4 regions of the Clostridium sp. DJ247 genome follow, and region 4 is predicted to be linked to each of the others. Evidence: riboswitches for the same ligand, from Rfam matches in the RefSeq annotation. Region 4 holds a riboswitch; each other region holds the start of a gene.
The links. Region 4 has a riboswitch for cyclic di-GMP ahead of HGI79_RS22120 (Ig domain-containing protein). Riboswitches for the same ligand answer to the same signal wherever they lie in the genome.
Positions count from the first base shown of each region.

Region 1: another riboswitch for cyclic di-GMP. It lies ahead of HGI79_RS17205 (L-lactate dehydrogenase); the one in region 4 lies ahead of HGI79_RS22120 (Ig domain-containing protein).
Region 2: another riboswitch for cyclic di-GMP. It lies ahead of HGI79_RS19350 (HD-GYP domain-containing protein); the one in region 4 lies ahead of HGI79_RS22120 (Ig domain-containing protein).
Region 3: another riboswitch for cyclic di-GMP. It lies ahead of HGI79_RS06380 (A24 family peptidase); the one in region 4 lies ahead of HGI79_RS22120 (Ig domain-containing protein).

Region 1 is NZ_JABAIW010000048.1:16,217-19,940, reverse strand. It holds gene trpA (tryptophan synthase subunit alpha) at 343-1,134, shown strand; gene HGI79_RS23735 (diguanylate cyclase domain-containing protein) at 1,204-1,305, shown strand; gene HGI79_RS17210 (hypothetical protein) at 1,420-1,641, shown strand; cyclic di-GMP riboswitch class I at 2,178-2,267, shown strand; gene HGI79_RS17205 (L-lactate dehydrogenase) at 2,437-3,372, shown strand; gene HGI79_RS17200 (acyltransferase) at 3,465-3,724, shown strand, end outside.
Region 2 is NZ_JABAIW010000064.1:8,746-12,469, forward strand. It holds gene HGI79_RS19345 (D-glucuronyl C5-epimerase family protein) at 1-444, opposite strand, end outside; cyclic di-GMP riboswitch class I at 890-978, shown strand; gene HGI79_RS19350 (HD-GYP domain-containing protein) at 959-1,330, shown strand; gene HGI79_RS19355 (hypothetical protein) at 1,445-1,888, shown strand; gene HGI79_RS19360 (alpha/beta-type small acid-soluble spore protein) at 2,168-2,365, opposite strand; gene HGI79_RS19365 (hypothetical protein) at 2,741-3,130, opposite strand; gene HGI79_RS19370 (alpha/beta-type small acid-soluble spore protein) at 3,413-3,610, opposite strand.
Region 3 is NZ_JABAIW010000011.1:24,096-27,819, reverse strand. It holds gene HGI79_RS06390 (GspE/PulE family protein) at 1-285, opposite strand, end outside; gene HGI79_RS23165 (prepilin-type N-terminal cleavage/methylation domain-containing protein) at 461-985, opposite strand; gene HGI79_RS06380 (A24 family peptidase) at 1,372-2,121, opposite strand; cyclic di-GMP riboswitch class II at 2,178-2,261, opposite strand; gene groL (chaperonin GroEL) at 2,453-3,724, opposite strand, start outside.
Region 4 is NZ_JABAIW010000112.1:253-3,740, reverse strand. It holds partial or broken gene HGI79_RS22125 (Ig-like domain-containing protein) at 1-679, shown strand, start outside; cyclic di-GMP riboswitch class I at 1,072-1,159, shown strand; partial or broken gene HGI79_RS22120 (Ig domain-containing protein) at 1,366-3,488, shown strand, end outside.

The DNA of each region.
Region 1 (3,724 bases), on a different contig from region 4:
CCGTGCCCGAAATTTTACTTATATTCCGGCGTATATTACCATGTTTTGTCACATTAAATATTTTTTATTAGTCTAAAGCTCAAATGTGAGAAAATCTAAGAACTTTGATAAACTCGCTGCGCTCAAACATATCTAAAGTTCTAAGATTTTCCTCAAATTTTCGCTAAGACTAATTAAAAAATATTTAAATGTGACTTCAATATTGGTAATATACCCCTACATATAAGTGAAATTTAAGCTGCGGTATCTATGCAGGATTTTAACTTAGAGTCCTATAAATTGAAGACTTATTTATTATACTGATGTAAATTTAATAAGATTTCAGAAAAGAGAGGTTAAATTATGAATAGAATAGATGAAAGATTTCAATTGTTAAGAGAAAAAAATGAAAAAGCTATGATACCTTTTATAACAGCTGGGGATCCAGATTTGGATACTACAATAGATTTAGTATTAGCTATGGAAGAGGCTGGTGCAGATATTATAGAATTAGGAATTCCTTATTCTGATCCTTTTGCAGATGGTGTAACTATTCAAGAGGCTTCTATTAGAGCTTTGAATAGCGGAGCAAGGATTACAAAAATAATGGAAACTGTAAAGGTAATAAGAGAAAAAAGTAATATTCCTTTAGTATATATGATGTATTATAATTCTGCATTTAAGTATGGAATTGAAAAATTTATTGAGGAATGCAGCCAGGTTGGTATAGATGGTATTATTATACCTGATCTACCTATAGAAGAAAGAAAAGATGTTATGGATATAGCGGATAAATATAATGTATACTTAATACCTTTAGTGGCTCCTACTTCTAGTGAGCGTATTCAAGCTATAGCTAATAATTGTAAAGGCTTTGTATATTGTGTATCTACTAATGGAGTTACTGGTGCAAGACAGAAAATAGCTACAAATATTCCACAATACATGGAATTAGTATCACAATATACTGAAATGCCTAAAGGTTTAGGTTTTGGAATATCAAGTGCGGAAATGGCAAAGGAATTTAAACCTTATTGTGATGCCATTATTGTTGGAAGTGCTATCGTAAAAAAAATAGCAGAAGCTGAAAGTAAAGAAGCTGCGGTGGAAGCTGTAAGAAGCTTTGTAGCGGAAATAAAAGAAGTTTTACGTTAAAAACTTAAGAGAGTATTAAGCTCAAGTCCTAGATGTATATACGTGTCCGAAATTTAATTTAAGCTGTAGATATCTATAGATGTTAACAAATTTAAAAGTATAAATGATACCTATGGCGATGAAATAGGTGATAAGATAGAAGTTAGTATGGAGATTTTATTTCTGTACTAATTTTTGTTGTTAAGAGTATTTATAATTTTATTATCCATATAATATAAAAAAAGGTATGAAACTAATAATTATGTAGATATTGTTTATGATATTGTCAGGATGGAGGTGTTATGAATGAAGGATTGTGAGAATAATCTTACAATGATTCGAAATCTTGTAGGAGAGATAATTGAGGATGATCTTAAGTATGTAGATTATTATGTTTCTCAGTATTTAGGTATATTCATTCCAAATTTTTATAGGACATTTGCAGTATTTAAGCTGAAAAATAGCGTAGCAGTTACATGGACAATTGAAAAGAATTTTGCACCTAAAGAAAAAATTAGTCTTACATAATGATAGTAATACAAGCATGAATGAATCAGACTTTAAGATAGTTTTTAACTAAATTTATAATATAATATTAAGATGCCTAAAGAACTTGCGTATTAGTAAGTTCTTTTTTAGTGTGCTCAGTATGAGGAACAGCTAAAAATCTTCAAATTGATCCAGTACTTAAATTACTTTATTAGAAGTTACAATGGTATATCAAATTTATTATGAAAAAAAACTTCTTACTAGAAGTAGTATTAAAAATATTATTAAGTAAAATTAACAATATTTTTCAAAAATTTTTAATTATTATGTTGAAAATTGGTTTAATAAGTGTAATAATATAAAAAATAACAATTTTTAATATTAAAAGGCTATTTTATATATATTGCGTAGCAATATGTGGTAATCACATGTTTTATAGTATTTATTAATGTTTTGTTAAATCATAGCATTGTGCAGAAAACCTTAAATAAAACGTGTTTTAGATATTTACCATTTTATGTTGCACAACATTTATTAAATATCCTATAAAAATAAAAAATCATAAAAAACCTATATAATGATAATAGCACACTTACTGAAAGGTAAGGTCGCAAAGCTATGGGTCTAAGGAAAATTCTACTTTCTATGATTGCCAGGCCACCAAAATATAGTTATAACAATAATTTGTATATTTGTTTGTATTTTGGTGTCTATAATTTAAATTTATAGGCACCTTTTAATTTATCATTATTTTAAAAAAACAAAATAGAAGTTACATGTAAATGGGACAACATAAATGCTTATGGTTTAAAAATATATTGCTGGAGGGAAGTTATGTTTAGAACAAAAATATCAATTATTGGAGCTGGACTTGTAGGTTCATCAATAGCTCATACTTTAATGTTAAGTTCAATAGCAACAGATATTGTATTAGTAGATATGAATATGGAAAAAGCTGAAGGTGAGGCTATGGACTTAAATCACTGTGTACCTTCTATGATGCCTGTTAAAGTTAAGGCAGGTAAATACTGCGATTGCGCTAATTCGAAGATGATAATTATAACTGCTGGAACAGTTCAAAAACCAGGGGAATCAAGATTAAATCTTACACAACGTAATGCAGATATAATGAAATCTATAATAAATGAGATTAAAGACTATTGTAAAGATTCAATTATTTTAATAGTTACTAATCCAGTAGATATTTTAACTTTTGTGACAAATAAGCTGATTGGTATGGAATCAAGAAAGATAATAGGTTCTGGAACAATTTTAGATACCGCAAGATTTAAATTTTTAATAAGTGAATACATTAATGTAGACAGTAGAAATATATGCGCTTATGTAATAGGAGAGCATGGAGATAGTTCTGTCCCTGTGTGGAGTGCAGTAAATATTTTAGGTGTAGATATGGAAAATCTTTTAAATAAAAATCATAAGATAGAAAAAATAAGAGATATAATCCATAAAGAAGTTGTAGATTCTGCATACAAAATAATAGAAAAAAAAGGGTCAACCTATTATGGAATAGCTGTAGCAGTAAGAACAATAGTAGAAACAGTTGTTAGAAATCAAAATTCCGTACTTACAGTATCAAGCTATTTAACAGGGCAATATGGAATTAAAGATGTCTGCATATCTCTTCCAACTATAATAAATTCTTCAGGCATAGAAAAAGTAATAGATATTCCTTTAGATATACATGAGATAAAAAAACTTCAAGTATCTGCGGATTCATTAAAAAATATTATTTCAAGTTTAAGTATTTAATATTAATATCTAATAAAATCGTAAGTGTTAATAAATTTTAAAAAGGGGGAAATGGTTATTTTTTGTTATGATTTTAATAACCATAATAGAATATGAGTAGAATAGATAATTTATTGTATGAAATAGAGGATATAGTGAAGGTAGGTATAACTAAAGAGGATGTAGCAAATATTTTAAGTACTTTAGGATGTTCTTTTCCTGCTGAATTTATAGAAGAAATTCAGTTGTATGGAGATTATTTGCCGAAAAATAAAGAAATAGGCTTTTCAGAGAAAAAGAGATATCTACATTTTTTATGGGATGTATTAGATAAATCCCCTATGTGTCTTGTAGCTAACTTTGCTATTCCATT
Region 2 (3,724 bases), on a different contig from region 4:
ATACTGTTTTTGCGCCGCAGCTGCTAGATTAAAATATTCTGGTTGTTTAAGCCTGTTAACTATACCCTGTTCTCCTCTTTTAGCTAATATTGAACAAATATTAGCTTCATCTTTTATTGTTTCTGATATTCCATCTGTTTTTATTATTATATTGTATCCATCTATAGCTCCATCATATTTTCCGTTGAGCTGACTTCCCTTGCTCCAGTTTAGTATAATCTTTGCCCTTTCATCTAAAGCATCAGTAAATCTTTTATCACTTGGATATTTACTGTGTGCTTCTGAAAGAACTCTTAAGGCTTCGTAAGGCTGCGAATAAGAATACCCCTCAGCAGTATTATAATAGTCTTCAGCCGAGATTTCCGCAGCTTGTACATTATAAAAACTTAGTGATACTACTAAGATAATACTACTGATACATATTAATTTTCTTAAATATTTCATTAAAAACCTCCTTGTAAAAGCTACTAAAAACATTTCCTGCTGCTTACTTGCTTTAACAAGTATAATACAAAAACAAAGTTGTAACAAAGTTATTTTACTTTGAATATTTATAGGTTTACTAGCAATATGGTAAACTTTTCTCCCCTAAGCTTATATTTTTACTTCCTAGGCTAAATCTATAGATATTTTCAGTATGAAATTATATGTTTATTTTTAAGTATTTTTTATAAAACAAGCTAACTAAATCTTGAGGTTTCTACGATACTCTTTTCCATTAATAATTTTAAGGCAAATTTTATATTATTATAGTAAATTAATTGATTTACTATAATAATTATAATATAATGTAAACATAAAGTGTTATACATAAATTTACAAGTTTATATAAATATACAATAAAGTTCTATTTTTATACTTTAATATTACACTATTTTTTAATGTATTATATCGACAATAGCACACTTACTGAAAGGTAAGGCCGCAAAGCTATGGATCTAAGGGAATTTACATTTCTATGATTGCCAGGTTGCCGAAATATGATTTAATATTGTATCAGTATTTATTTCATGATTCATTAAGGCACCTATATTATTATAGGTGCTTTTATTATTTCGCGGATGGAAATGGTTATCCTGATAATTTAAAAGGTAATGAAATCCCCTATGGAGCTCAAATAATTGCAATTGCGGATACCTTTGATGCTCTTACATCAAATAGGATATATAGAAAATCTATATGTAGTGATCTGGCTTTTGAAGTGTTAATTAAAGAAAAAGGAAAACAGTTTAACCCTGAATTAGTGGATATATTTATAGATGTTATTAAAAATAAATTCTTAAGTGAGCAGCCACTCAATAAACATAATACTCTATTAAAAGTATTGTAAGCTATCGTAAGACAAATCCCATCTGATTCAAGTTTCACTTTATAAAAAACTGTAACTTTATTTAAGTATAGTGAATATACTGATTATGTAGTTCAATATTATGGAGGTATATTTATGTACTTTAGAAGTGACGACGAAACTGTTAACGAAAAACTTAATCAGGAGGTAGAAGAAGATCGCCACCATCACCATGAGCATGAGCATGAAGATAAAGAACCGTCTTTTACGAATACCTGTCAACACACATATTACTGCCCAATAGCTTACTGCTGTCCAGCAGTATATGGACAACAACTAGCTCAACCTCAGAGAATAGCACCACAGGTTGCTCAAGCTCCAACAGCTCAAATTCCAACAGCACCTAATCAATTTGGTTTACAACAAACCTTTCCTGAGGATATAGTACGTGATGATGCAAGTTTTGAAGATACGGATAACTATCGCCAATATTATCCTTATTACTATCCATATTACTATCATCAACCATATTATCCTCCTTATTGGTATCATAGGCCATATTATCCTTACCCAGGGCATCATAGACCTTGGTGGTACTAATAGAACTATGCAAAATTAGGAATTAAAACATACTATGAAAGATAGTTTCTGTTACTTACGTTACTGAAACTATCTTTTTTATAGTTAACTTTTTAAATAATTAATAAACACTAGCATTTCTGCTAGTGTAAGGAGGAATATATAATGTACTTGTAGTAAATTATTAATTTTATTATATGTATTATAAAAAAATATATTACCTACAATATAAAAAAACAGAAAAGTCTATAATAAAGCTACAGACCTTTCTATTTCACATGTCATCTTATAAGATATATCTTACTTCAATCCTTGTTCGTAAGCTTCTACCATTTTCTTAACCATGTTTCCGCCTACTGATCCAGCTTCTCTTGAAGTTAGATCACCATTATAGCCTTCTTTTAAGTCTACTCCTACTTCTCTAGCTGATTCAATTTTAAATTGATCTAATCCTTTTTTTGCTTGTGGTACTAATACTCTATTATTTCTGTTTGCCATAATTAATCTCTCCTTTAAACTATAATTTTTACTTTATGCTTTGTTTGTACTTATGTTTGTACTTATGTTTGTAATTAAAGTTTGTGCAGTTATAAAATTATTACACTATTAAATTACTTGTAAATTTTCTAACCTTTATCAAAATTGGAGAAATGAATGACTTCTATGATAAAAATTTATGGAATAAAATTTTAAATTTAGGTTAGACTTATATTGTTGCTATAATAAAATTCCTCGCTTATGCTTAAAAGCATAAGACCTCCCTAACAAATGTTAGGGCTTTCTTTTTTATTATAATTTTTATATTAATACAATAGAAGAAATCCTAGTAACCAATATACTAGGATTTCCTTAGAACTTATTATTAAATTCTAATTATACATTAAAAGCTCCAAGTGCTCCAGCAGCTGTTGGTACTGCACTTGTCCCAGTTACTCTTTGTCTTACTGAAACTTCAATTAATAAGGCTATAAAAAATATTAATGAAACAACTAATGCTCCGCTGCCTCCAATGATCTTTAAAGTGTTAGCATAGGTTGTAACACCTGGAGCTATTTGTTGAGCTTTTGCTTCTAAAAAAGCTGCTTTAACTACATTTATATTTGCAATAATATTTAGAATACCTGCAAAAACTAGTAGGTTATCCTCTTCAGTAGTATTAACAATTAGTGTAGCTATAAGGAAAAGCCTAGAAGCAAGGGTGGCTTCTTCTTTACCACCAGCTAGCTCACCTCTGGCTAATCTAGCTGTAAAATCATTCTCCATACTCTCCCCCTCTTTACTGTGTTCTATTTCTTCATGTCCATTGATCTACAGCATATAGATATTATCCACTATTTATACTATTCGTATTATTGGTAAAAGCGCATACTAGACAATCTATAAATCTTCAAATTTATCCGATGACTATCCGCTCTAATACTCCCATCCTTATAGGAAACTCCTCTTCAGAGGGAGTCAAAACTCCCCCAGAAGCCAAGAATACTGTTTATACGAAACAAAAGGATTAGGTAAAAATAACCTAACCCTTATAAACTACTGTTCATTCTACTTTAATCCTTGTTCGTAAGCTTCTACCATTTTCTTAACCATGTTTCCGCCTACTGATCCAGCTTCTCTTGAAGTTAAATCTCCATTGTAACCTTCTTTTAAGTTTACTCCTACTTCTCTAGCTGATTCAATTTTAAATTGATCTAATCCTTTTTTTGCTTCTGGTACTAATACTCTATTGCTTCTGTTTGCCATAATTAATCTCTCCTTTAAATTATAATTTTTATTTTATGTTTTGTTTATACTTTCGTTTGTAATTAAAGTTTGTGCAGTTATAAAATTATTACACTATTAAATTGCTTGTAAATT
Region 3 (3,724 bases), on a different contig from region 4:
AATATCTATAGGAATAGCTTCATGTTTCTTCGCAATACTTACCGGGAGAATATCTATAACATCTTGTCTTACATTTATAGCATCTAAGTTAACTAGCGGTATACCTAGCTGCTGCTTTATAGCATTAACTATCTGTTCATTAGTAGTAAAACCCTTACTTACAAGTACCTCACCAAGCTTTTCACCTGTTTCCTTCTGTAAGATAAGGGCTTTCTGTAGAACATCTTCAGTTATAACTTCTGCATCTATTAAGATTTCTCCTAGACGTTTTTTTACTTTTGGCATAGATTTACCCCTTTCATATTCTTATTCATACCTTTCTAAATACATTTTCTTGTCTCTACGAGAAAATATCTTGTTATTGGGATGCTTATCTATTTCACTTAAATATCTTAACTTAGTTTAATGCTATCAAATAGAAATTAGAGAGAACATAGTTTCCCACATTCTCTCTGAATTACTACTTAATTCTGTATATTTGAGTTACTGTTCCTACGTTATCTACGCCGTATAAAGCATATCCATCATTGTAAACTACTACTACTACCTGCCCAACTTTTGTACTATCACTGCCACCATCTGTTGTTATATTAGTGTCAGTTCCCATACTATTGCCATCTTTATCAACTATATAAACAGCTGCGTTTCCCTTTTTAATAGGATTTATAACTTTTTCATCTGCTGTTGCTGAACTAGTTGGACTTAAAGTATAACCAACACCTGATACTGCAGTATGACTTAAATTAAGTGCGTTATCTAATGCATCTCTTACCTTATCAGTATCCAAATATGAATTTGACCCGGTTGAATCCGCTGTTTTAGTTTCCAAGTATGCCTTTACTGTATTTACATTTGTTATAACTCCTGTGTTTTTTGAAGTATTTTTAAAAATTGTAGACTTAGGTATTAAAACTACAGCTAATATTGCAATAATAGCTAATACAATCATAAGTTCAATTAACGTAAAACCTTTTTTCTTTTTCATAAAATCTCATCCTTTCCTTAATTAAAATTAAAAACTAAACAACAAATTTTTTCTATAAATTTCAAGTTAACAAGTGTTAAACTAATTTAACCATATATGTTTTACACTATCTCCTCCTTCTACCCACACTCTGAGGTTCTAGCTAGAAATTTAAATTATACGTAGGAATATGTTGACAAAACTGAAAGTACATTTAAAAACTTTTTTATCAGTCTTAGTGAAGTGTTTTAGAAAATCTTAGAACTTTATATATGTTTGAGCGCAGCGAGTTTATATAAGGTTCTTAGATTTTCTTAAACACAAACTTTAGACTGATTAAAAGTTTTTAACGTACTGAAGTTTGGCAACATATTCCGGAGTATAATTTAAATTTCCATCTAGCCCCCCTACAAATACCAATTCAAAATACTTTGTCCAAAAAACACCACACCAACAGCAGCAATAACAATAGATGGACCAAAAGGTATGTAATCTTTTCTTGACTTCTTTCCTAATAAAATAAGTATCACTCCTATAACTGATCCAATAATAAAGGATAAAAACAACATAACTGCTGTAAGCTTAAGCCCTAGAAACAATCCACAAACAAGACAGATTTCTACATCTCCCCAGCCCATACCGCCTTTTGTTATTAAAGCAATCAGTGATAGAATCCCTCCACCTAGCACGCCACCATAAATATAACTTTTTATAGGTAGTCCCATATAAAAATATATTGCTAAAAATATTACTGCAGCAACTGCACCTGTTACCGTAGTATTAAAGTAAACATCTGTAGTATCAAAATCTATCATTCCGATAACAATAAGTATGCTTATAAATACTATATATTTTATAAGACTTATTGTTATTCCATATTTAATGTAAAGCATTAAATATATCAATCCTGTTATAAATTCTATAATAGGATATCTTATTGATACTTTTTCTCCACAGTATCTACATTTTCCTTTTAAAAATATGTAACTTACAATAGGAAATAGGTCATACCATTTAATTTCGTTATTACAGCTTGTACAATGTGACGATGGATAGGCAATAGATTGCTCCCTTGGTATTCTATATATACAGACATTTAGGAAGCTTCCTATTATAGTTCCAAGAATAAAAATAGTAACACCATAATAAATATACATGCATACTCTCCATTTTCAGTGTAAAGCAAAACCCTATACCCTTAAGAAATTACTTATGAGTATAGGGTCGGTTGCATCACTAACTCTATACACACCAGATGCCCAAATACAGTGTGTATCTCATTGTTTCCCTTATCACCTTGTATATTATTGGTTTAATTTTACCATTTAATTTAATTAAATTCAACAAGTTTTCGTTTGCAATTTACCTATTTTATATTTCGTTATATCATCATAGAAACTAAAGTGCATTTATTATTATTTAACAATAAAAAAGTACTACGCATATGCATAGTACTTTTTATTATATCCTTATTTCCTAATCCTACGATTAGTACATTCCCATTCCATCCATTCCTGGTGCACCTGGCATTGGAGGATCATTCTTGCTAGGAATATCAGCAACAACTGATTCTGTTGTTAGTAATGTTGATGCAACTGATGCAGCATTTTGTAGAGCTGATCTTGTAACCTTAGTTGGGTCAACTATACCAGCTTTAACCATATCTACATATTTATCGTTTAGTGCATCATATCCAACACCAACTTCGCTGTTTTTAACTTTTTCGATTATTACAGAACCTTCAACTCCAGCATTAAATGCTATTTGTCTTACTGGCTCTTCTAATGATTTTTTGATTATATCTATACCAACTTTTACGTCTAATACATCAGAAGTTAACTTGCTAACCTCTGTAATTGCATTAACATAAGCTGTTCCACCACCTGGAACTATACCTTCTTCAACAGCTGCTTTTGTAGCTGCTAAAGCATCTTCTATTCTTAATTTCTTTTCTTTTAATTCAGTTTCAGTTGCAGCTCCAACTTTAATTACAGCTACTCCACCTGCTAATTTTGCAAGTCTTTCTTGGAATTTTTCTCTATCGAAATCTGAAGTAGTTCCTTCGATTTGTCTCTTAATTTGAGCTATTCTGTCTTGGATAGCGTTCTTGTCGCCTTTTCCATTTACTATAGTAGTATTTTCCTTACCTACTTTTACTGATTCAGCTCTTCCAAGCATGTCGATTGTAACTTCTTTTAGTTCTCTTCCTAAATCTTCTGAAATTACTTCTCCGCCAGTAAGTATTGCTATATCTGTTAACATATCTTTTCTTCTGTCACCAAAACCTGGAGCTTTTACTCCTACACAAGTAAATGTTCCTCTTAATTTGTTAACAACAAGAGTAGCTAATGCTTCTCCTTCTATATCTTCAGATACTATTAATAACTTTTTACCTTGTTGAACTATTTGTTCAAGTACTGGTAATATATCTTGTATGTTTGATATTTTCTTATCTGTAATTAAGATATATGGTTCATCTAATACAGCTTCCATTTTTTCAGTATCAGTTATCATATAAGGACTTACATATCCTCTATCGAACTGCATACCTTCAACAACATTTAATTCAGTTCCCATAGATTTTGATTCTTCTACAGTAATAACACCTTCGTTGCCTACTTTTTCCATAGCATCAGCTATAAGCTTTCCTATTTCTTCATCAGCAGCTGATATTGCAGCAACTCTAGCTATATCTTCTTTTCCTTCGATTTGTCTTGAAATCTTCTTGATTTCATCAACAGCTTTATCTACAGCTATCTT
Region 4 (3,488 bases):
GAGTACTAGTAACGCTAACCTAGCAACAGTGGATGCAAATGGTTTTGTTACAATACCAAGTACTGCAACTAATGGTACTGTATATATTAGAGGAACTTATAATGGAAAAGGAGCAGCAACCACTATAACTATTAGTGCACCAGTATTTTCAAGTTTGAGATTCAATCCAAGTACAGCGACATTAGGGCGAGGAAATACCCTACAGATTAATTCTAGTGCAGTTATGTCAGATGGAACATCACAAGATGTAACAGCAAGTACTGTTTGGAGTACTAGTAATGCTAACTTAGCTACAGTAGATGCAAATGGTTTTGTTACAGTACCAAGTACGGCAACAAGTGGAACAGTATATATTAGAGGAACCTATAATGGAAAAGGAGCAGCGACAACTATAACTATTAGTGCACCAACATTTTCAAGTTTGAGATTCAATCCAAGTACAGCAACATTAAGACGAGGAAATACCCTACAAATTAATTCTAGTGCAGTTATGTCAGATGGAACATCACAAGATGTAACAGCAAGTACTGTTTGGAGTACTAGTAACGCTAACCTAGCAACAGTGGATGCAAATGGTTTTGTTACAATACCAAGTACTGCAACTAATAGTACTGTATATATTAGAGGAACTTATAATGGCAAGGGAGCCGCAACCACTATAACTATTCAAATTCCATAAAAGAGCTTGTCAATGAAGTTGTAAATCATATATCTGCTACAATAGGAAAAGGAGAGCAAAAACAGCTGGCAGTGACAGCAACAATGTCAGACAGCAGTACAAGGGATGTAACAAATGGAAGCGAATGTAATAAATTAATATTAAGGAGTCAGGGGGGGAATAGCTCTGACTTCTTTTTTCGTAATGCTACCTGCTAGTTGATATCTAGTAGTCTATATGATGGTGACGTACCACAACAGGTTCTTCAATTATTAAGATAAATTTATTTATCTTAAAGTCAGAAAGTGATTTCTGACTTTTTTATACTAAAGTAGTGCCTGTTGAAATTGGGTAATAATATGGTATAATATAGCATAATATGGTAAAATAATTTATACTTATTATATGTAGTACTTGGATAATAGCAAACTCAAACGAAAGTTGAGGGCGCAAAGCCACAGGTCTAAGGTTTATATAAACTATGATAGCCGGGTTGCCGAAGAACCAGTTTTTAATGGCTATTCTTCAAATAGACCATTTTTTTTATAGTAAAATAAAAAAATGGTTATAAGATTAGATTAAATATTTAGTTAATAAAGTATAGTTTCATGTTATTCAAGAGATATTTAACAAATTTTAAAGAAAGGGGATGGTGAGACTTGAATTTTAATGATACTAAATATTGTAGAAAGAAGGGGGGATGCAATATGACATCATCAAGGAAATTGATGAAAAAGATACTAGTTACCTTTGTTATAATTGTTATGAATTTAACAAGTTTTACAGCGTATGCTGCAGGTACAGTAATAGAAATTCTTGATCCTACACCGGATGTAACACCACCGGTATTAAATAGTTTAAACATATCTTCAAGTCAAGCATCACCAGGAAATCCTGTTAAAATTACTGCAGAAGTTAGTGATGAATTGTCGGGAGTTAACAGTGTTTATATATCTTATAGAAAACCTAGTGGGAATAGTACAGGAACATACCTTAATTTAAATCAGACTACCCAAAAATATGAAGGAACTATTAGTATCGGTACTTATGATGAAGCGGGTGAATGGATACCAAGTTATCTAGCTTTAACCGATAAAAAGGATAACAGTGGCTATGTATATGATGTCAACAGCACTTCTTCAGGGCAAAAGTTTGATTTTTCTCCTTATAGGGTTACTGTTTCAGGAGTTTCAATTCCACCCGTAACACCAGAGTCAACAGATAAGGTTCCACCTGTTTTAAACAGTATTACTACAAGTACTTCTCAAGTTAGCGGCCCTGGGACAGCAAAGCTAATAGCAGATGTCAGTGACGATGATACTGGAGTATATAATGTCTATGCCTATTATTTAAAACCAAGTGGCAGATCTTATTCTCTAGGTTTGTATTTTAATAGTACTACTGGTAAATACGAAGGAAATATTACAATTGGTCAGTACGATGAAATAGGAGATTGGAAGCTTAATTATGTATATTTAAGGGATAAAGCTGGAAACTATAAATGTATATATGATTCTGCTCTCTATCCAAGTATGTCAGAAAAGCAAGATTTTGGTAATTGCAAAATTTACGTAGATGGTATAACTCCAGATTTAATTGCTCCAAAACTGGATAAGCTTTCTAGAGAGTTGATTCAGAACACTAACAACTCTGCCCTATTTAAACTTTTTGCAGAAGTTAGTGATGAGTTGTCTGGAGTAAGTACAACCTCTGTATATGGTATTTATGCAAAACCTAGTGGCAAAACTATCACTATAAGATTCAATAGGAATGCAACTACAGGAATATATGAAGCATCCATTCCTATTGATAAATATGATGAATTAGGTACATGGGATCTAAAATATGTTTCAATGAGTGATAATAAGAACAACTATAGAACAATTTACGATGGTTCATCAGCTGAATATTTTAGTCTATTTGATTTTATTGTTAGAGGAGTAATAACAATTTCGCCTGTAGCTCCATTTAGTATTAGTGTATCTCCAACAAAAACTATGGTGCTAGAACGTGGGACAAGCCAACAAATAAGTACAACTTTAAATATGACAGATCAAACAACAAAGGATATTACTTTAGGTACTAGCGGAACTGTTTATATTAGTTCAAATCCTTCTGCTGTTAAGGTAAGTCAGGATGGGTTAATTACAGTTGAATCCAATGCATCTCCAGGTCCTGTTTATATTCAAGTTACAAATGGGGGATTGAGTGAAGAATGTAAAGTCGTGGTACCAGGAGCAATTCCTGAAAGTCATCTTCAAATAAATCCATTCAGTATAAGTTTATCATCAGGACAGAGCAAACAGCTTAATGTTATTGAATCATTGGCTGATGGTACAGTAAAGGAGGTTACAGAAGGGTCCACTGGAACTAAATATTTAAGTTCTGATACTTCAATGGTAACTGTAGATCAAAATGGATTGGTTCAAGTTTTACCTGGAGCAAAACAAGGCACTGCTAGAATTCAAGTAGATAATAATGGAATCAAAGGTGAGTGTGTTGTCACCGTAACTGGTCCACCAACCGTTAAGGCCCTTGCAATGACACCGGCAACAGCAACAGTATCTTACGGGGAAACAATACAATTAAGTGTAAGAGCGACAATGTCAGATGGTTCTACTAAGGATGTAACTAATGGATCCAATGGGACAGTGTATACTACATCAAATTCTAGCAGAGCTACAGTTGATGCAAATGGATTGATTAGTATACCAGCTAATGCAACCAGTGGCACAGTAACTATTAAAGCAATTAATAATAACACTACAGAGCAGTGTGTAGTAACAGTGAATGGAGTACCCACTTTAAGTAGTATAGAGGTAAACTCAAC